Regions from separate parts of the Shinella sp. 20P9.1.1 genome, predicted to be linked through region 2. Evidence: predicted binding sites of a transcription regulator. Region 2 holds the regulator's gene; each other region holds the start of a gene.

Region 1 (7,183 bases), on a different contig from region 2:
AGGCCGTCGTCGACATGCTTTCCGGCTGGCGTGCCGGTGCGGTGGTCGTCAGCCATGACCGCGAATTGCTGGAATGCATGGATGCGATCGTGGAACTCACCTTGCTCGGCGCCACGCGCTACGGCGGCAACTGGAGCGCCTACCGCGAGCGCAAGGCGCTGGAGCTGGCGGCTGCGCAGCGGCAGTTGTCCGATGCGGAACGGCACGCGGCAGATCTCGCGCGCTCGGTGCAGGCCGTCGCCGAGCGCAAGGCGCGCAAGGATGGCGCCGGCAAGCGCAAGAGGGCGAAGGGCGATATTCCCCGCATCATGCTCGGTGCCATGAAAGAGCGCAGCGAGGTAACAGGCGGTGTGCAGGCACGTCTTGCCGAAAGCCGGCAGGCGCAAGCGGCGGAGGCCATGGCGACCGCACGGGGACGGATCGAGGTTCTGCAACCGCTCACCGTTGCCGTGCCGCCGACGCATCTCGCCGCCGGCAAGACGGTGTTGAAGCTCGACGGCGTGACGGCCGGTTATGAACCGGAACGCCCGATCCTTCGAGGGCTTTCCTTCACCATCACCGGGCCGGAGCGCATTGCGGTGGCCGGGCCGAACGGCTCCGGCAAGACGACGCTGCTCAGCCTTGCCACAGGGCAATTGCTGCCCTCCGAAGGAAGCGTGCGCGTCTTCACGGAGTTCGCCATGCTCGACCAGCGCGTCAGCCTGCTCGATGCCGGCCTCTCCATTCGTGACAATTTTCGCCGTCTCCATCCCGAGGCCAACGAGAATGCCTGCCGGGCGGCGCTGGCGCGGTTCATGTTCCGCGCGGATGCGGCTTTGCAGAGTGCAGGGAGCCTCAGCGGCGGCCAGCTTCTGCGCGCCGGTCTTGCCTGCGTGCTCGGGGGCGGGGCACCGCCACCGCTGCTCATCCTGGACGAGCCGACCAATCATCTCGACATCGATTCCATCGAGGCGGTGGAAGCGGGGCTTCGGGCCTATGACGGCGCGTTGCTCGTCGTCAGCCACGACGAGGCTTTTCTTCGGGCGATTGGCATCGCGCGCCGGTTGGAGCTTTCCGGGACCTAGAAACGCAAACGGCCGCCGGGGGAACCGGCGGCCATCTTTCAATCATTCCATCGACTTCAAGCCGGATAGGAGGCTTCCACGACTGCAAGCGCCGCCATGTTCACCACGCCGCGCGAGGTTGCCGACGGTGACAGGATGTGGGCGGGCAGGGCGGCACCGAGCAGGATCGGGCCGACATGCAGGCTGTCCGTCATGGTCTTGACGACGCCGAGGGTAATGTTGGCGGCGTCGAGGTTCGGGAAGACCAGCAGGTTGGCTTCGCCCGTCAGCGTCGAGTTCGGCATGACGCGCTGGCGCAACACTTCGGAAATGGCGGCGTCGCCGTGCATTTCGCCGTCGGCTTCCAGATCCGGGTCCTGCTCGCGCACAAGCTCCATCGCCCGGCGCATCTTGAGCGCGCTGTCCGATTCGCGCGAACCGAAGTTCGAATGGGAGACGAGGGCTGCGCGCGGTGTGATGCCGAAGCGGCGGATTTCCTGCGCGGCCATGATGGTCATCTCGGCCACTTCCTCGGCCGTCGGCTCCATCGTCACGTAGGTGTCGGTGAAGAAGGTCGCACCGCGCTGCGAGATCAGGAGGCTGAGACCTGAGAAATCGAGCACGCCGGGCTTCTTGCCGATGATCTGGCTGACATCGCGCAGGTGGCGCGCATAACGGCCCTCGACACCGCAGATCAGGGCATCGGCGTCGCCGCGCTTGACGGCCAGGGCGCCGATGACCGTCTGGTTCGTGCGCACGATGGTGCGGGCGGCTTCCGGGTTGACGCCCTTGCGGCCGACGAGGTTCAGGTACTCCTCGACATAGTCACGGTAGCGCGGATCGTCTTCCGGGTTGACCAGTTCGAAATCGACATTCGGGCGCACGCGAAGGCCGTAGCGCTTGAGGCGCGTTTCGATGATCTGCGGACGGCCGATGAGGATCGGCAGGGCGGTATTCTCTTCGAGCAGGATCTGGGCGGCGCGCAACACGCGTTCGTCTTCCCCTTCGGCAAAGATCACGCGCTTCTTCTCGGCCTTCTTCGCGGCGGCGAAGATCGGCTTCATGATGAAGCCGGAGCGCCAGACGAAGCGGTTGAGCTGGTCGAGATAGGCGTCGAAATCGGTGATCGGGCGCAACGCCACCCCGGTCTCGGCCGCCGCGCGGGCAACGGCCGGCGCGATGCGCAGGATGAGGCGCTGATCGAAGGGCGAGGGGATCAGGTAGTTCGGGCCGAAGCTCGGCGTGTCGCCGGAATAGGCGCGGGCGGCGACGTCGGAGACTTCCTCACGGGCAAGCGCCGCGATGGCGCGCACGGCGGCCATCTTCATCTCTTCGTTGATCGTGCGCGCGCCGCAATCGAGCGCGCCGCGGAAGATGTAGGGGAAGCAGAGGACGTTGTTGACCTGGTTCGGGAAGTCCGAACGGCCGGTGCAGATCATGGCATCCGGGCGTATGGCCCGCGCCTCCTCGGGCATGATTTCCGGCGTCGGATTGGCAAGCGCCATGATCAGCGGATTTTCCGCCATGCGGGTCAAAAGTTCCGGCTTCAGCACGCCAGCGGCGGATAGGCCGAGGAAGACGTCGGCGCCGTCGATGCTTTCGGACAATGCGCGCTTGTCGGTCTCCTGTGCATACACGGCCTTCCACTGGTCCATGAGGACTTCGCGGCCCTTGTAGACGAGGCCTTCGAGGTCGTGCACCCAGATGTTCTCCACCTTCGCGCCGAGCGAGACGAGCTGATTGAGACAGGCGAGTGCGGCAGCGCCGGCGCCGGACGCGACGATCTTGGCCTCGCCGAGCGCCTTGCCGGCCAATTCCAGGCCGTTCAGGACGGCGGCTGCGACGATGATGGCCGTACCGTGCTGGTCGTCGTGGAAGACGGGTATGTCCATCTTCTCGCGCAGCTGGCGTTCGACCTCAAAGCACTCCGGCGCCTTGATGTCTTCAAGGTTGATGCCGCCGAAGGTCGGCTCCAGCGCGGAGACGACATTGACCATCTCATCGACGGTCGGGGCGTCGATTTCGATGTCGAAAACGTCGATGCCGGCGAATTTCTTGAAGAGGACGGCCTTGCCTTCCATGACCGGCTTGGAAGCGAGCGGGCCGATATTGCCGAGGCCGAGAACTGCCGTACCGTTCGAGACGACGGCGACGAGGTTGGCGCGCGCCGTGTAGTCGGCGGCCGTTTCGGGATTGTCGCGGATCGCAAGGCAGGGGGCGGCAACACCGGGCGAATAGGCAAGGGCGAGATCGCGCTGGTTGCCGAGCGGCTTGGTTGCGGTGATCTCGAGCTTGCCGGGGCGGGGATAGCGGTGGAAGAAGAGGGCCTGCTGGTCGATGTCGCCACTGACTGGGCCGTTCTGCGTCCTCGGTTTGTCACCCGTGCTCATGATGTTTCCTGCCATATGCTGTTTTGGTTGCGGCTCCACATGCCACGAACACGTCGCGACGTGAAGTTTCCGGAAGCTTCCATAAAGCCGCATTCGCCGGCCTGTGCAATGCCTATTTGCGGACGGAAAAGGCATAGGTGTGTCATCAATTTGAAACAGGAGTCTGGTTTTCAACGGGACGAAAGCCGCCGGTTCCAGATTGAACGCGGCGGCCGGCCACCCGGAGACGAACGCGATGAACCCGACGCCTGCCGACCCCAATGTCCGCCACTTCCGCACGCTCTTCATCTCGGATGTGCATCTGGGATCGAAGGCGGCCAAGGCGGATTTCCTGATCGACTTTCTGGGCCACCACGAGGCCGAGACGATCGTACTGGTTGGCGACATCGTCGACGGCTGGCGGCTGAAGCGCAACTGGTACTGGCCGCAGTCCTTCAACGACGTCACGCAGAAAATCCTGCGCAAGGCGCGCAAGGGTACGCGCATCATCTACATCCCCGGCAATCACGATGAGTTCCTGCGGGATTTCCCCGGCACGCATTTCGGCGGCGTCGAAGTGGCCGAGCGCATGATCCACGAGGCCGCCGACGGCAAGCGCTATCTCGTGCTGCATGGCGACGAGTTCGACGTCGTGGTGCGCCATGCCCGCGTCGTCGCCTATCTCGGCGACTGGGCCTATGATGCGGCGATTGCCATCAACGTCGTCTTCGCCGCCATCCGCCGCCGCCTCGGGCTGCCGTACTGGTCGTTCTCGTCCTGGGCCAAGCAGCAGGTGAAGAGTGCCGTGAATTTCATCGGCGAGTTCCAGAAGGTGGTCGTCGAGGAGGCGCGCCGCAACGATGCCGACGGCGTCATCTGCGGCCATATCCACCACGCCGTCATCACCGAGATCGACGGCATTCGCTACATCAACAGTGGCGACTGGGTGGAAAGTTGCACGGCGATTGCCGAGCATCACGACGGCGAGATGGAACTGATCACCTGGCAGACGCTGACGGCGGTGCCCGAACCCGTGTCGATTGCAAGCCGCAGCCTCGGCGTGGTGGCGACGTCTGGTGCCGAAGCCGCCTGACGCATTGCGTTGCAGACGAGATCGGAACGCAACCGGCAGAAATAGCGGATTGGCGTACGTACATCGGCGTGCTAGAGCGAGGTCGTTCCAATACAGGTTCCCCGCCATGACCGCCCCTTCCGGGTTCACCGTGACATCAGGCGCGCCGCCGTTCTTCGTCGCGCGCATCGCCCTCGTTTTCAGCGCCCCGATGATGGTGAACGGCATTGCGCTGCCGTTTTTCCCCGTCTGGCTGGAAACGCTATCGATGAGCGATTTCCAGATCGGCATCATTCTGGCCGTGCCGATGTTCGTGCGCGTCTTCACCGCGCCGGTGGCCGGCGTCATCGCCGACCGGATCGGCGAGCGCTCGATCATGCTGGCCTGGTCGGCCGTGCTGTCGCTCATGACGGCGATCGCGCTTTTCGCGACGGGATCGTTCTGGCCGGTGCTGTTGCTCTATACGCTGCAAGGCGCGGTCTATTCGCCCTATGTGCCGATCACCGAGGCGATCATGCTGTCGGGCGTGCGGCGCTGGAATTTCGATTATGGCCGGATGCGCCTCTGGGGTTCGCTCGCCTTCATCGTCGCGACGATGATCGGCGGCTGGCTCGCCGGTCTTTATGGCGGCGCCATGGTGCTGCCGGCGATGGCGGTGGGCTTCGACTTGACCGTGCTCGGCGCGGTGATCGCGCCGCGGGTCGGCAAGCCGCGCCGGCCGTCGCCGATCTCGGCGATCGCCACCATGCCGACGAAAAGCACGCTGCGGCAGGCGGATGTGCAGTTCATGCTGATCGGCGTCGCGCTGGTGAACTCCAGCCATGCCATGCTCTTCGCCTTTTCGGCGATCTACTGGCAGAAGATGGGTTTTAGCGGCGTCGATGTCGGCATTCTCTGGAGCGCCGGCGTGATGGCCGAGGTGGTTTTCTTCCTCTTCGCCGTCCAGCTCCGCCGCCGCTTCAATCTGTGGTCCATGATGATCGCCGGCAGCAGCGTCGCCGTCCTGCGCTGGATCATCTTCCCGATGGAGATGTCCTTTGCCGGCTATTTCGTGCTGCAATGCCTGCACGCCTTTACCTATGCCATCATCCATATGAGCGTGCAGAGCCGCCTCGTGGAGCGCGTGGCGGAAGAGCAGGAAGCCTCGGCACAGGGGCTCTATTATTTCTACACCGGCATCTTCACGGCGATCGCGACCTTCCTGTCAGGCTATGCTTTCAACTGGTACGGCGTGCACGGCTTCTACCTGATGTCCTGCATCGCTGCGGCGGGTCTTGCCTGCGTCGTCATCGCAAGGGTCTTTGCCGTGCGTCTTCAGCCCCAGAGTGCGGCTTCCGGCGGATAGACCGACGATCCCTCATAGTGCAGGCTGGGCACCCGATCGCGGGCCAGCAGCAGGGGGCCGTCGAGATCGACGAAATCGGCACCCTGCGCCAGAAGCACCGCCGGCGCCATGCCAAGCGAGGTGCCGACCATGCAGCCGACCATGATCTTCAGCCCGAGTTCGCGGGCGGCTTCGCGCAACGCCAGCGCCTCCGTCAGGCCGCCGGCCTTGTCGAGCTTGATGTTGATCGCGTCGTAGCGGTTAACGAGCTTTGCCACGTCCTCCGTGCGATGCACGCTCTCGTCCGCGCAGACCGGGATCGGCCGCGCATGAGCGGCAAGCGCGGAATCGTTTCCGGCCGGCAGCGGCTGTTCGACGAGCGCGATGCGCGTCTCGGCGCAAATGGCGAAGTGATAGGCGAGGTTTTCGGGCATCCAGCCCTCGTTGGCGTCGAGGATGATCGCGCTGTGGGGCGCACCGGCGCGCACGGCCCTGATGCGCGCGGCGTCGTCCGCCGTGCCGACTTTCACCTTGAGCAGGGCGCGGCCGGCATGCTGAGCGGCCTGGCGCTGCATAGCCTCGGGCTCGCCGAGCGAGAGCGTATAGGCGGTGACGAGTTTCTGCGGGGCGGCGGCGTTGATGACCTGCCAGGTCGGCACGCCCGAGAGTTTTGCCTCGAGGTCCCAGAGGGCGCAATCGATGGCGTTGCGGGCCGCGCCGGCCGGCATGATGCGGGCAAGGTCCTCGCGGCCGATACTGTCCTCCACAGCGCCGCGCATCTCCTCGATTGCGGCCAGCACGCCAGGCACCGATTCGCCGTAGCGGGCATAGGGCACGCATTCGCCCCGACCGATCTGGCCGGAGGATTCGATTTCGCAGATCACCACCTCGGCCGTCGTCTTGGCGCCACGGGAAATCGTGAAGGCCCCGGCAATCGGGAAGGTTTCGGCGGTTGCGCGCAGTCTACGGTGCATCGGGCGGGATCCTGGCTGGCCCCGAAATATTCGAGGCGGAAACGGGGTTTTGCCGGTTCGTTCGGTGACAGATGGCCGGCGAGCCGATAAGACAGGCGCATGTTGTGCCCCAAGCACGGGAAGATGCAAGAGACTTGACCACAGCCGCCAGCCCATCAGCCGACATCGTGAGCGAAAGCCTGCCGGACAATGGCGGGGAGGTCTGGCGCCTGTCCGGCCATTGGGTGAACACGACCGCCGTTGCGGGCGCCAAGCGCCTGGCGGAGATGGCAGGCGGCAAGGGCGGTGCGCTGGAGGTCGACCTCAGCGGCGTCTCGGAAATGGACACGGCCGGCGCCTGGCTGTTGCGCCGTGCGATCACCGAGCGGCAATCCGGTGGCGCGGAGGTGAAGCTGAGGGAT
Region 2 (7,183 bases):
TATGCTGGTCGCCGTGCCGGTCGGCCTCTTCGCCGCTATCTACATGTCGGAATATGCCTCGCGGCACGTCCGTTCGGTGGCCAAGCCCCTGCTCGAAGTGCTCGCCGGCATCCCGACCATCGTTTACGGCTTCTTCGCGCTGGTGACCGTCGGCCCGTTCCTGCGCGATATCTCCGCCCAGCTGAACGGCCTCGTCACCGGCAACTACACGAACTTTATCCAGGCGCAGAGCGTTCTGACCGCCGGTTTCGTCATGGGCATCATGCTGATCCCTTACGTCTCCTCGCTGTCGGACGACATCATCACCGCCGTGCCGCGGGCGCTGCGTGACGGTTCGCTTGGTCTGGGTGCCACGCGTTCGGAAACGATCAAGCGCGTCATTCTGCCGGCAGCACTTCCGGGCATCGTCGGCGCGCTGCTGATGACCGCCTCGCGCGCCGTCGGCGAAACCATGATTGTGGTGCTTGCCGCCGGTGTTGCCGCCCGCATGCAGCTCAATCCCTTCGAGCCGATGACAACCGTGACCGTCAAGATCGTCAACCAGCTGACGGGTGACCTCGAATTCACCTCGCCGCAGACGCTGGTGGCCTTCGCACTCGGCATCACGCTGTTCTTCATCACGCTTTGCCTGAACATCTACGCCCTTTACATCGTGCGCAAATACCGGGAGCAGTACGAATGAGCCAGGTCTCCACGAGCCCTTCGATGGCCGCCCTTGGCGTCACCGCCAAACCCGAACGCCGCGACATCGGCCTTCGCCGCCGCTACGCCGCCGAGCGCCGCTTCCGCCTCTTCGGCATGGCAGCGATCGCCTTCGGTCTGCTCTTCCTGTTCCTTCTGCTGTTTTCTGTGGTCTCCAAGGGCTACACCGCATTTCAGCAGTCGATGATCACCATTCCGGTCGAGTTCTCCGAACAGGTCATCGACAAGAACAACGAGCGCGCCACCAACCCGCAGAAGCTGGTCTCGGCCAACTATCCGGTCGTTGCCCGTAACGCGCTCGCCAAGGTTCTCGGCGTCGATGAAAAGGACCGTGCCGGCCTCAAGGCCGTCAACGGCATGATCTCGGACAGCGTTCGCACGCAGTTCCGCGACATGGTCGTCGCCAATCCGGCGATCATCGGCACCACGCAGACGGTGACATTCCTTGCGCACGGTGATCTCGACTCGGCCTTCAAAGGCCAGATCGATCTCTCGGTAGCGGAAAACAACCGCAAGATCTCCGACAAGCAGGTCGGCTGGATGAACACGCTCGTCGAAAGCGGCGCGCTCTCCAAGCACTTCAACACTGGCCTCTTCATCAACGGCGCATCGAGCCGTCCGGAAGCGGCAGGCCTCGGCGTTGCCATCGTCGGCTCGCTCTACATGATGCTGATCGTTCTGGTGCTGTCGCTGCCCATCGGCGTCGCCGCTTCGATCTATCTCGAGGAATTCGCCCCGAAGAACCGCTTCACGGATCTGATCGAGGTGAACATCAACAACCTCGCCGCCGTGCCGTCGATCGTTTACGGTCTGCTCGGTCTCGCCGTCTTCGTCAATTTCGCGGGCTTCCCGCGCTCGGCAGCCCTCGTCGGTGGCCTGGTGCTGACGCTGATGACGCTGCCGACGATCATCATCGCGACCCGCGCTGCCCTCAAGGCCGTGCCCCCGTCGATCCGCTCCGCCGCCCTCGGCCTCGGCGCATCCAAGATGCAGACCGTGTTCCACCACGTCCTGCCGCTCGCCATGCCGGGCATCCTGACAGGCACGATCATCGGTTTGGCGCATGCGCTCGGCGAAACCGCACCGCTGCTGCTCATTGGCATGGTCGCCTTCGTCGCCGATATTCCCGGAACGCCGCTGGAACCCTCCACGGCTCTGCCGGTACAGATCTACATGTGGGCGAACGAGGCCGAGCGTGCCTTCGTGGAGCGCACCTCGGGCGCCATCATGGTGCTCCTCATCTTCCTCATCCTCATGAATGTTGGCGCCATCCTGTTGCGCCGCCGTTTCGAACGGCGCTGGTAGAAGGACCGATCCTATGAACATGATGTTAGAAGCAGCAGTCGAGAAAGCGCTGGACAAGAAAATGAACGACATTTCCTACAAGATGATCGGCAAGGACGTTTCGGTCTATTACGGCGACAAGCGCGCCCTCTACGACGTCAATCTCAACGTCCGCGAAAACACCGTGACGGCGCTGATCGGCCCGTCGGGTTGCGGCAAGTCGACCTTCCTGCGCACGCTGAACCGCATGAACGACACGATCGACGGCTGCCGCGTCACCGGCCGCATCACGCTCGATACGGACGATATCTACGACCCGAACATCGACGTCGTCGAACTGCGCGCCCGCGTCGGCATGGTCTTCCAGAAGCCGAACCCGTTCCCGAAGTCGATCTACGAAAACGTCGCCTACGGCCCACGCATCCACGGTCTTGCCAAGTCGAAGGCCGACATGGACGCCATCGTGGAAAAGAGCCTTCAGAAGGCCGGCCTGTGGAACGAGGTGAAGGATCGCCTGCAGGAAGGCGGCACGGGCCTCTCCGGCGGCCAGCAGCAGCGCCTGTGCATCGCACGCGCCGTCGCCGTCAGCCCCGAAGTCATCCTGATGGACGAACCCTGCTCGGCACTCGACCCGATCGCGACGGCCAAGGTCGAGGAGCTCATCCACGAGCTGCGCGCCAACTTCACCATCGTCATCGTGACGCACTCCATGCAGCAGGCGGCCCGCGTCTCGCAGCGCACCGCCATGTTCCACCTCGGCAACCTCGTCGAGGAGAACGACACCGACAAGATGTTCACCAACCCGGATGACCAGCGCACGCAGGACTACATCATGGGCCGCTTCGGCTGACGCTTTCGTCGCTGACGCCCCTGAAACCCGAGCGCATTAAGGACAGAACGATGTCATCGACCCATATTGTTTCGATTTACGACGAAGAACTGAAGTACCTCTCCCGCCGCATCTCCGAAATGGGCGGCACGGCCGAGCAGATGGTGGCGGATTCCGTCCGCGCCCTCGTTTCCACCGACGTGGCGCTGGCCCAGAAGGTCATTTCCGAGGATGTCATCCTCGACAATGCCGAGCGCCAGATCAACGAAAAGGCGATCGTCACCATCGCCAAGCGCCAGCCGATGGCGGCGGACCTGCGCGAAATCATGGGCACGATCCGCATCGCTGCCGAACTGGAGCGCGTCGGCGACCTCGGCAAGAACACCGCAAAGCGCGTGATTGCCGTGCAGAGCTCGGGCATGCCGCGCAAGCTCGCCCGCGGCCTCGAGCATCTCGCCGAACTGGCGTTGATGCAGCTCAAGGAAGTGCTCGACGTCTTCGCCACCCGCTCGGTGGACAAGGCCAAGGCCATCCGCGAGCGCGACGACGAGATCGATGCGATCTACACCTCGCTGTTCCGCGAACTGCTGACCTACATGATGGAAGACCCGCGCAACATCACGCCCTGCACGCATCTTTTGTTCTGCGCCAAGAACATCGAGCGCATCGGCGACCACGCGACCAACATCGCCGAAACCATCTACTACATGGCGACCGGCTCCCAGCCGGAAGGCGAGCGCCCGAAGGACGATACATCGACATCGGTCGTCGCGGCCGACATCGCCGAAGCGTCCGAGTAAGTTTGAGCAGGAACCCTGTCCATGGTGCCCAGAATAGCCGTCGTGGAAGACGAGGAGGCGCTGAGCGTTCTCCTGCGCTACAATCTCGAAGCCGAGGGTTTCGAGGTCGATACGATCCTATCGGGTGACGAGGCGGAAATGCGCTTGCAGGAGCGCATGCCCGACCTCCTCATCCTCGACTGGATGCTGCCGGGCGTTTCCGGCATCGAGCTGTGCCGGCGCCTGCGCCAGCGGCCGGAAACCGAGCGCCTGCCGATCATCATGCTGACGGCGCGCGGCGAGGAGAGCGAGCGAGTGCGTGGTCTGGCCACCGGCGCCGACGATTATGTCGTCAAGCCCTTCTCGACGCCGGAACTGGTGGCGCGCGTGCGCGCCATGCTGCGCCGTGCCAAGCCCGAGGTCGTCTCGACGGTGCTGCGCTGCGGCGATATCGAGCTCGACCGCGAGACCCACCGCGTCCACCGTCGCACCCGCGAGGTTCGCCTCGGCCCGACGGAGTTCCGCCTCCTGGAATTCCTGATGACCTCGCCGAGCCGCGTCTTCTCGCGCTCGCAGCTGCTGGACGGTGTATGGGGCCACGACATCTATGTCGACGAGCGCACCGTCGACGTGCATGTCGGCCGTCTGCGCAAGGCGCTCAACTTCGCCAATATGCAGGACGTCATCCGCACTGTCCGCGGCGCCGGCTATTCGCTGGAAACCTGAGCGATCCGCCATTCCTCCCAAGGACGGAAATGGGCCCTGCGGGGCCTGTTTGCGTTTTGGGGCTGCCATCCATCGCCTCAAACAAAAACGGAGCCTTTCGGCTCCGTTTTCATTTCATATCGATTGCTGTCAGCGCATCCGGCGGCGCTCGGCCGAGGGCTGGTAGGCGAGGCGCTGGTGGTAGGTGCAGTAGGGCGAATTGTCAGGGGATTCGTTGCCGCAGAAATGGAAGTCTTCGTTCAGCGGATCGCCGATCGGCCACTTGCAGGTGCGCTCGGTGAGCTGCGTCAGTTCCAGCTTGCGCGACATCGGCACGACGACATTGTTGCCGTTGGCGGGAACCGGGAGCTGTTCGGCGACGGCCTCGAATTCCGTGTCCATGTCGTCCTTGGCGATCGCTGCCGGACGGGCTGCGGTGCGCGGCGTGACGGCACGGGCCTGGAAGGTCGCGGGGCGGGGGGCCGCCGGCGCCGGGCGCTTCGGGCGGGCGGTGGCCTGCGTTCCGCCGGCCTTGGCGCGGCCCGGCAGGTTCAGCCGGTGCACTTTGCCGATGACGGCATTGCGGCTGACGCCGCCGAGTTGTGCCGCGATCTGGCTCGCGCTCAAACCCTCGGCCCAGAGCTTCTTGAGTCTTTCGACGCGCTCGTCTGTCCAGTTCATGTTTTCGTCTCCGCTCGGCGTTCGATGCGGGAATCCCTCGTCGCGTCCCGGACAGATCCGGAACCTGAACGCCTTCAACTCTTTTGGTGACTAGTTCCGCCGCATGCAGTCTAGTAATTGGTCTTTAACCTAGAGACCGGGGGACTCTGTGACAAGAGTCGCGGGAATCGGCGCGAATCGATTTCGAGGTTTTCCCCAACTTGCTGGTCGGGTGTGACTCGATGGAGACACCTTCCGCGCGTGCCGTGAATCCTCACCTTGCGGGAGGTTCAGCGTCACTCGGGGTGCGATTTTGTTGACATCCCCAGGTGAAATGCCGATAGTGCCGCATGCCGCCGAAAGGCGGCTTTTGATTTTTCTGGAGCCCGGAAAAGTCAAGTGTCAGACGTCTTTTTTCGCATCTCTTTTCGGAGGATACGCGCCATGGCCGATGCCGCGCCGCTCTATGAAACCTATATGCGTGCGCCGCTCCGGTTCACGCGCGGGGAGGGCGTCTGGCTGATCGCCGAAGATGGCGAGCGATATCTCGATTTCGCCGCCGGCGTCGCCGTCAATTCGCTGGGCCATGCGCATCCTCATCTCGTCGCCGCGCTGAAGGATCAGGCCGACAAGGTCTGGCACCTGTCCAACCTCTATGAGGTGCCCGGCCAGGAAAGCCTCGGCCGCCGGCTGACGGACGCGACCTTCGCCGACAAGGTGTTCTTCACCAATTCGGGTGCCGAAGCGCTGGAATGCGCGATCAAGACCGCGCGCCGCCATCACTTCGCCAAGGGCCATCCCGGCAAGTTCCATATCATCACCTTCGACGGCGCCTTCCATGGCCGCACGATCGCGACGATCGCGGCCGGCGGACAGGAGAAGTATATCGAAGGCTTTGGCCCCAAGGCTCCCGGCTTCCTGAAGCTGCCCTTCGGCGATATCGCCGCCGTCAAGGATGCGATCACCGAGGAAACCGCCGGCATCCTGATCGAGCCGGTGCAGGGCGAGGGCGGCATCCGTCCCGTCTCGAAGGAATTCATGCAGGAGTTGCGCCAGCTCTGCGACGAATACGGCCTGCTGCTGATCCTCGACGAGGTCCAGTCCGGCGTCGGCCGCACGGGCCGCCTCTTTGCCCATGAATGGGCGGGCGTGACGCCCGACATCATGGCGGTCGCCAAGGGCATCGGCGGCGGCTTTCCGCTCGGCGCCTGCCTTGCCACCAATGAAGCCGCCTCCGGCATGGTCGCTGGCACGCATGGCTCGACCTATGGCGGCAATCCGCTTGCCATGGCCGTCGGCAATGCCGTGCTCGACGTCGTGCTTGAAGACGGCTTCCTCGAACATGTGCGCGACGTGGCGCTGGTCTTCCGTCAGGGCCTTGCGGCGCTGAAGGATCGTTTCCCCGAGGTGATCGAGGATGTGCGCGGCGAGGGCCTGATGCTCGGCATCAAGGCGAAAATCCCCGTCGCCGACCTCCTGAAGGCCGTTCGCGCGGAAAAACTGCTGGGCGTGCCGGCCGGCGACAATGTGCTGCGGCTGCTGCCGCCGCTCACCGTCACCGCCGAAGAAGCACGCGAAGGGCTCGCCCGCATCGAGCGCGCAGCCGAAAAGCTGACGGCGGCGAAAGCCGCCTGATCAGAGACCAGGACAGACAGGACACATCATGGCCAAGCATTTCCTCGACCTTTCCGCCGTTTCGGAAAGCGATCTCCGCGTCATCATGGACGATGCGCACAAGCGCAAGGCAGCCAACAAGGCCGGCAAGGAAGAGCGACCGCTCGCCGGCAAGATGCTCGCGATGATCTTCGAGAAGCCCTCCACCCGCACGCGCGTCTCTTTCGATGTCGGCATGCGCCAGCTCGGGGGCGAGACGCTGTTCCTGTCGGGCACGGAAATGCAGCTCGGCCGCGCCGAGACGATCGGCGACACCGCCAAGGTGCTGTCGCGTTATGTCGATGCCATCATGATCCGCACGACGGACCACAACCGCTTGCTGGAGCTTGCCGAGCATGCCACCGTTCCCGTCATCAACGCGCTGACGGACCTGACGCATCCCTGCCAGATCATGGCCGACGTCATGACCTTCGAGGAGCATCGTGGTCTCGCCAAGGGCAAGACGTTCGCCTGGACCGGCGACGGCAACAATGTGCTGCATTCCTTCGTCGAGGGCTCCGCCCGCTTCGGCTACACGATGAAGATGGCCGTGCCGATGGGCTCGGAGCCC
Region 3 (7,183 bases), on a different contig from region 2:
GTGTCCTCGATCTACGACGTGCCGCTCGCCTATCACAAGGAAGGCCTCGACGACGAGGTGCTGGCCGCCTTCGGCATAGAGCCGGCGCCGAAGCCGCGCCTGGAAGCCTGGCAGGACGTGTCCGATCGCATCAAGACGCCCGAGGGCGAGGTGACGATCGCCATCGTCGGCAAATATACCGGCCTCAAGGACGCCTACAAGTCGCTGATCGAGGCGCTCTATCACGGCGGCATCGCCAACCACGTCAAGGTCAAGCTCGAATGGATCGAGTCGGAAGTCTTCGAGAAGGAGGACCCGGCGCCCTATCTGGAGAAGGTGCACGGCATTCTCGTTCCCGGCGGTTTCGGCGAGCGTGGTTCCGAGGGCAAGATCAACGCGGCGCGCTTTGCCCGCGAGCGTAAGGTGCCGTATTTCGGCATCTGCTTCGGCATGCAGATGGCGGTCGTCGAAGCGGCCCGCAACCTCGCCGGCATCGAGAAGGCCTCGTCCACCGAATTCGGCAAGACGGCCGAGCCGGTCGTTGGCCTGATGACGGAATGGGTGAAGGGTAACGACCTGGAGAAGCGTTCGGCTTCGGGCGATCTCGGCGGCACGATGCGCCTCGGCGCCTACCGCGCGGCGCTCAAGGGCGGCACGAAGATCGCCGACATCTATGGTTCGACGGATATTTCCGAGCGCCATCGCCATCGCTACGAGGTGAATGTCGACTACAAGCAGAAGCTCGAAAACTGCGGCCTCGTCTTCTCCGGCATGTCGCCGGATGGCGTGCTGCCGGAGACGGTGGAATATCCGGATCATCCGTGGTTCATCGGCGTCCAATACCACCCGGAACTGAAGAGCCGTCCGCTCGATCCGCACCCGCTCTTCGCGAGCTTCGTCGAGGCGGCGCTGGAACAGAGCCGCCTCGTCTGAGTGTAGAAATCCCGTTTTAAGAACCGCCCGGTGCAGCAAGCGCCGGGCGGTTTTTTATTGGCTGGCAGTGCGTGCCGTCGCTTGCCGTAACGTGATGGCCGTAAGGGCAAGCATTAGCCCGTCCGCCGCCGGCATGGCGAACCAGATGCCGCTTTCTCCGAACAGCGTGGTTAGGGCAAGCACCAGCGGCATGGTGAAGAGATAGGGCTTTGCGAGGCTCAGCAGGGCCGCGCGTTTGGCATCGCCGATCGCCTGGAAAGAACCGGCGACGACCATGAGCGGTCCGGAGACGATATAGAGCGCCGCCATGATGGGCATGATGCGGGTGACGGCGGCGATGACGGACGCATCCGAGACGAACAGGCTGGCGATCTGGCCAGGCAGTGCGACGAGCAGCATCTCGATGCCGAGGCAATAAATGAGGACGGCGGCGAGGCCGAGGCGCAGCACCGCATTGGCGCGCTGCGTCAGGCCGGCGCCATGATTGTTGCCGAGGATCGTCTGCACGGCCTGGCTCATGCCGAGCAGCGGGAGATAGGCGAAGGTCAGGATGCGGGTGACGATGCCGTAGGCCGTGACCAGGGTTTCGTATGCGCTACCTGCCGAGATTTGCAGGGCGGCGATGACCGCGGAGGAGACGAGCGCAAGACCGATGAAGCCGAGGCTTTGCGCCGCGCCGAGCGCCAGGATGTCTCGTGTCTGTTCGGACAGGCGGGATGGTTTGCCCATGATATCCGTAAGGCGCAGGTTCGTTTTCCCGACAGTCCTGAACAGCACGAGAATGCCGAGCGCCAACAGTTGCGCCAGCACGGTCCCGAGCGCGGAGCCGGTGACGCTGAGATCGAGCCCCACGATCAGGATATAGTTGAAGGCGAGGTTGGCGAGCGAGACGAAGAGGCTCGCCAGCGCCATCAGCCCGACGCGCCCTTCGCAGCGAAGCGCATCAACATTGACCGCCAGCAGCAGTTGGAACGGGGAGAAGAACACGACGATCGCGATATAGCGATAGGCCAAGGTTTCGAGCACCGGCGCGCCATTGCCGATGGCGGCGATGAGGGCGGGACCAACGGCAAGGAAGGCCAGGATGAAAGCTGCACCGAGGGCCAGCGCCAGCCAGTGGGCGGCAGAGAAGACGGTGCGGGCCGCCGGCAGATCGCCTGCGCCGAGACGGCGGGCCAGCAGGCTCGCCATGCCGCTGCCGACGAGGGTGGCGAGAGCCACCAGCAGCATGAAGATGGGAAAGACCGCCGTGACGGCGGCGACGGCCTCCGGCCCGGCATAGAGGCCGAGCATCACGGCATCCATGACAGTCAGAAGCCCGTTCATGCTCATGACGAAGACGATGGGGGCTGCCGTCCTGGCGAAAAGCGCGCCGAGCGGCGCGGTCAGAAATAGGTTGGAATGGTCTTGCGACATCCCGCTCTCCTCATATGCATTCCGATAAGAGGGAGGGGCTCGCATTACCTGCCGCACGAAATGCTTCGAGGGTCGGGGTCGTCGAAGATCAGATTTCACCGGGACTTACGTCTGCGAGCGGCAGGTATCTGAAACCTTGGAATGCTCGTTACCGGTGCGGCGCGATGGCGTCAAGCCGTGGGCGTGAAGGCCCGGCGCGGTGGCCGGGCCTTGCTGTCCTATTCCGCGGCCTGCGGCAGCGGGCAGATGCCGCTGGCGCAATCCTCGCCGGCCAGCGATCGTTGGCCGAGCGCGATGGTGAGCGCGGCACTGAGGCCGGCTGCGACGGAGACCCAAAAGCCGTTGTGCGGACCAAAGGTATCGACGGCCCAGCCGGCGACGAAGGCACCGAGCGCCATGCCGATCCCGATGCCGGTCGTGACCCAGGTGACGCCTTCCGTCAGCATGGCCTCGGGCACACGGCGTTCGACGATGCCGAAGGCGGTGATGAAGGTGGGCGAGATGGCGATGCCGCTGACGAAGACGGCGATGGCCAGCAGCGGCACCGTGCCGGCGAAGGGCAGCGGCAGTGCCGTGAGCGCCAGAATGGTGACGGCGATCATCAGCTGCTTCGGCAAGGCCAGTTTCGGGTTCAGAGCACCGAGCACGAGGCCGACGACGAAGGAGCCGATGGCATAGACGCCGATGACGAGGCTTGCGGCATTCGGCTGGCCGAGATCCTTGGTGATGGCGACCGCGCTGACTTCGGCCGTGGCGAAAGTGGCGCCGACGAAGACGAGAGCGAGCGTGATGATCTGGATCGGGCGCAGGCGAATAGCCGACTTCTGCGGCGCGCTGCCGGCGACGTGGCGAACAGCGGGTTCTGTGCTCCGCTGGAGCACGAAGGCGAGGGTGCCGAGCGCCAGGAAGGCGGTGCTGATCAGCATGCCGGCTTCCGGGAAGAGCGCGACGGCGAGGCCGACCGAGAGCGACGCGCCGGCAATATAGACCAGCTCGTCGGCCGCCGATTCGAAGGCGAAGGCGGTGTTGAGTTCCGGGCGGTCGCGGAAGAGTTCGGTCCAGCGGGCGCGCAGCATGGCGGGCATGCTGGGCATGGCGGCGGCAAGCAGCGCGGACGCAAACAGCGTCCAGACCGGCCAACCCTGGTTTGCGGCGGCAATCAGCGTGAGGAAGGCGATGACGGAGACGATGGTCGTCGGCATCAGCACCGCCGACTGGCCGTAGCGGTCGACGGCGCGGGAGATTTGCGGGGCGATGAGGGCGTTGGTCAGCGCATAGGTCGCCGAGACGGCGCCGGCGAGCCAATATTCACCATGGGTCTGCGACAGCATGGCGACGATGCCGATCGGCGCCATGGCAATGGGAAGGCGGGCGAGAAAGCCGGCGGCGGAGAACCCCTTGGTTCCCGGCACGCTGAAAATTTCCTTGTACGGGTTGGACATGGCCTGCTCCTGTAAACGGGCGGTTCCACCACTTACATACGTGGCGTATATCCAGGAAATAGTTGCATACGAGGCGTATGTCAAATAAAATACGCGACGTATGTGAATAGGAGGCGCCATGCGCAAGCCGCGCGAGGAAATGATTGCCGAAACAAGGGCAAAGCTGATTGCCGCCGGCCGCAAGGCCTTTGGCACCGTCGGCTATGCCGATGCGTCCATGGATGATTTTACGGCAAGCGCAGGGCTGACGCGCGGCGCGCTCTACCATCATTTCGGCGACAAGAAGGGGTTGCTTCAAGCCGTGATGCGTGAAATCGACGCGGAGATGACGGTGCGGCTCAACCGTATTTCGGCGGCTGCGCCGAACCGCTGGCAGGGCTTTGTCGATGAATGCGTCGCCTATATCGAGATGGCGCTGGAGCCGGAAATCCAGCGCATCATGTTCCGCGATGGGCCGGCGGTGCTGGGCGACGTCTCGCAATGGCCGACCAGCCGCGGCTGTATCGCCGCACTCAGCCGCAGCATAGATCATCTGAAGGCGGAGGGAACGATGGCCGAGATCGACACCGAAGCCGCCGCCCGCCTGATCAATGGCGCCAGCAGCCATGCGGCGTTGTGGATCGCCAATTCGGACGATCCGGAGGATACCTCGAAACGCGCTGTGCGCGGCTTCCGTACCGTGCTGGATGGCTTGCGCGCGAAGGCCTGACGGGCGGGTCAGGATCCCGCCGGGGCTTCCTTCAGTTCGGATGCGTTGGTGCCGATCGTCATCGTGTTGCCGCGCCAGTCGATGGTGCCACCGATCCAGGCGCGCAGCCAGATGGCGGGCATCATGATATCGCGCGCCATCATCGCCGGCACGGACCAGCGCGAGAGATGCCAGCCCTTGAACCGTGCAAGGGCGAGTTCCGGCAGGTAGATGCCGGCGAGCACCATCAGGACGGTGGGCAGGAGCGCCAGGTCGCCCAGCGCGACGGCGACGAGTGCGAGCAGCAATGGCGGCAGCACGCCCAGAAGAATTTCCGGCGCAAAGAAGCTCGGGAAGGTGACGCGGCGCAGGCGCGACCAGCGGGCCTGGCGTGACCAGATCTCCTGCTCGGTGCGGCGGCCGAGCGGTTGCTCGAACGGAGCGGATACCAGGTGGACCTTCAGGCCAAGCCGGTTCACCAGCTTGGTGGAGGCGGCATCCTCGGCGATTTCGGCATTGAGAGCATGGATGCTGCCATTCGCATCGAGCATCGGCTTGTACCAGAGCATGCTCTTGCCCTGCGCGAAGCCCAGGCCGACAGCCTCGCCGGCATATTGCCAGCGCGCCTGCTGGGTGTTGAGGAACATGCATTCCACCTCCGCCCAGAAACCCTCCGGCCGCGAGCCGAGCGGCGTGGAGCAGACGAGGCCAGAATCGCTGCGCCAGCTGCCCATGAGATGCTGGATGTAGTCCGCGGGCATCAGCACATTGGAATCGGCAAGGATCACCCAGTGGTGCCGGGCGGCCTGCCAGCCCTTCACGCAATTGTTCAGCTTCGGGTTGGCGCTGATCCGGTCATCGCCGACGAGGATGCGCATTTCGATTTCGGGATGGGCGGCGGCGGTCTTTTCGATGAGCGGGATGATCGGATCGTTGCCGTGGGCGACGCAGAACAGCAATTCGTAGCGCGGCCAGGAGAGGCGGAAGGCGCGCTCCAGCGTTTCGCCGGTAAAATTTTCGATGCCGCGAACGGGGATGACGATGGAGACCGGCGGCTTCTTGCGCAGGTCCGGCGTTGCGCCCGTGGCATCCAGCCGCCTGCCGGCGATGAGGATGCTCGCGAGATTGGTCGCGACGAGAGCGCCCGAGGCAAGGGCGAAGGCCTGAGCCATGTCCATTCACGCAGTCTCCGAAAGGCGCCACGCTTTCAGGCGGCGGCCGGGGTGCATTCACGCGCGAAGGAACACCATTGTCACATGACAGGGGAATGACGGGCATAGTTCATCCCCTTCGCAATGCGGCGAAGGGGATGAAAGGAAAGCGCTTTATGACAGGTATTCCGCCGTCGTAGTAACCTTGCCGTAGCCGAATTCCAGCGCTGACATGATGGTGGCGTGGACCTGGGCGGCCGGCACGACCGAATCGCCGAAAGCCTTGTCGCGCGTGGCGCAGGCATCGTGCACCACCGTCAGATCATAACCGAGGTCGGCGGCGGCGCGGGCGGTGGCGTCGATGCAGACGTCGCTCATGGCGCCTACGACGACGACCTCCTCGATGCCGCCGGCCTTCAGCGTGTCCTGAAGAACGGTGTCGCGGAAGGAGTTGGGGTAGTTCTTGATGACGACGGTATCGCCGGCTTCCGGCGTCACGGCGGCGATCGGGTTGATGCCATCGGTGTTGGGCGCAAAGAGCGGCGAATCGGCTTCCAGCGAGACGTGATGGACGTGGACGATCTTATCGCCGCGGCTGCGGGCGGCCGCGACGACGCGGGCGGCATTGTCGGCGGCGGCGTCGATGCCATCAAGCGCGAAGCTGCCGGTGGCGAGATAATCCTTCTGGAGATCGACGATGATGACGGCGCGTTTGCTCATGGGAAATCCTTCCTCGGTTGATGTCATGGACATTCTTCCTCCATCCTGCCATCTCTCGCCATTGGCGATACCGACATAATCAAGGGTGAAAGTGACATGGTCTCCTCGGCCGAAATCGGACTGGTGATCTATCCCGGCGCGCAGATGGCGGCGGTGCTTGGCATGACCGACCTCTTCAATTCAGCAACCCATATGGCGCAGGCGAAATGCGGGGCGGGGGCAAAGATCCGGGTCAGCCACTGGCGGCTTGAGGACGGCACTCCGGTGCGGACCGATGCCAGCGATACCCCGGATGCGGCAGAGCGCCCGGCCGTGCTGGTGCTGCCGCCGGCCCTTGGCGACCCGATCCTGCGCGAGGAGGCGGCGCCCTTCGCGGCCTGGCTGCGCGAATGCCATGCCTCCGGTATCCAGCTCGCCTCGATCTGCGCCGGTGCCTTCCTGCTCGGAGAGACGGGGCTGCTCGCCGGCCGCACCATCACCACCAACTGGGTGATCGCCGAAACCTTCGAACTGCGTTTTCCCGACGTGACCGTCGATACGGACCGGTTGCTCAGTGAGGACGGCGATATCGTCACGGCCGGCGGCGTGATGGCCTGGGTGGATCTGGGGCTGAAACTGATCGACCGCTTTCTTGGGCCGACGATCATGCTGGAGGTCGCGCGGCAGTTCGTCGTCGATCCGCCCGGCCGTGAGCAGCGCTACTACAGCACCTTCTCGCCGCGCCTGTTGCATGGCGATGCGGCGATCCTAAAGGTGCAGCATTTCCTTCAGGCGAACGAGGCGCGGGAAACCGCGATCGATATGCTGGCCGCGCAGGCGGGGCTGGAGGAGCGGACGTTTCTGCGGCGTTTCCG

Evidence for each region. The regulator PhoB, encoded in region 2, activates phosphate uptake and scavenging genes when phosphate is short. The targets are predictions, from matches to a motif close to TGTCATNNANCTGTCAT.
Region 1: the regulator PhoB is predicted to act here: its motif matches at 3,574-3,590, upstream of AC27VQ_RS12365 (UDP-2,3-diacylglucosamine diphosphatase).
Region 3: the regulator PhoB is predicted to act here: its motif matches at 5,715-5,731, upstream of AC27VQ_RS13275 (ceramide glucosyltransferase).

The regions. Positions count from the first base shown of each region.
Region 1 is NZ_JBYOLC010000006.1:79,126-86,308, forward strand. Features, by position in the region: gene AC27VQ_RS12355 (ABC-F family ATP-binding cassette domain-containing protein) at 1-1,064, shown strand, start outside; gene AC27VQ_RS12360 (NADP-dependent malic enzyme) at 1,121-3,433, opposite strand; gene AC27VQ_RS12365 (UDP-2,3-diacylglucosamine diphosphatase) at 3,669-4,505, shown strand; gene AC27VQ_RS12370 (MFS transporter) at 4,612-5,829, shown strand; gene dgcA (N-acetyl-D-Glu racemase DgcA) at 5,799-6,782, opposite strand; gene AC27VQ_RS12380 (ABC transporter permease) at 6,854-7,183, shown strand, end outside.
Region 2 is NZ_JBYOLC010000002.1:206,971-214,153, forward strand. Features, by position in the region: gene pstC (phosphate ABC transporter permease subunit PstC) at 1-682, shown strand, start outside; gene pstA (phosphate ABC transporter permease PstA) at 706-2,007, shown strand; gene pstB (phosphate ABC transporter ATP-binding protein PstB) at 2,021-2,836, shown strand; gene phoU (phosphate signaling complex protein PhoU) at 2,887-3,615, shown strand; gene phoB (phosphate regulon transcriptional regulator PhoB) at 3,637-4,320, shown strand; gene AC27VQ_RS04625 (GcrA family cell cycle regulator) at 4,450-4,980, opposite strand; gene AC27VQ_RS04630 (aspartate aminotransferase family protein) at 5,404-6,594, shown strand; gene argF (ornithine carbamoyltransferase) at 6,623-7,183, shown strand, end outside.
Region 3 is NZ_JBYOLC010000006.1:258,964-266,146, forward strand. Features, by position in the region: gene pyrG (CTP synthase) at 1-912, shown strand, start outside; gene AC27VQ_RS13260 (MATE family efflux transporter) at 967-2,328, opposite strand; gene AC27VQ_RS13265 (MFS transporter) at 2,547-3,770, opposite strand; gene AC27VQ_RS13270 (TetR/AcrR family transcriptional regulator) at 3,889-4,479, shown strand; gene AC27VQ_RS13275 (ceramide glucosyltransferase) at 4,488-5,636, opposite strand; gene AC27VQ_RS13280 (isochorismatase family protein) at 5,784-6,329, opposite strand; gene AC27VQ_RS13285 (GlxA family transcriptional regulator) at 6,426-7,183, shown strand, end outside.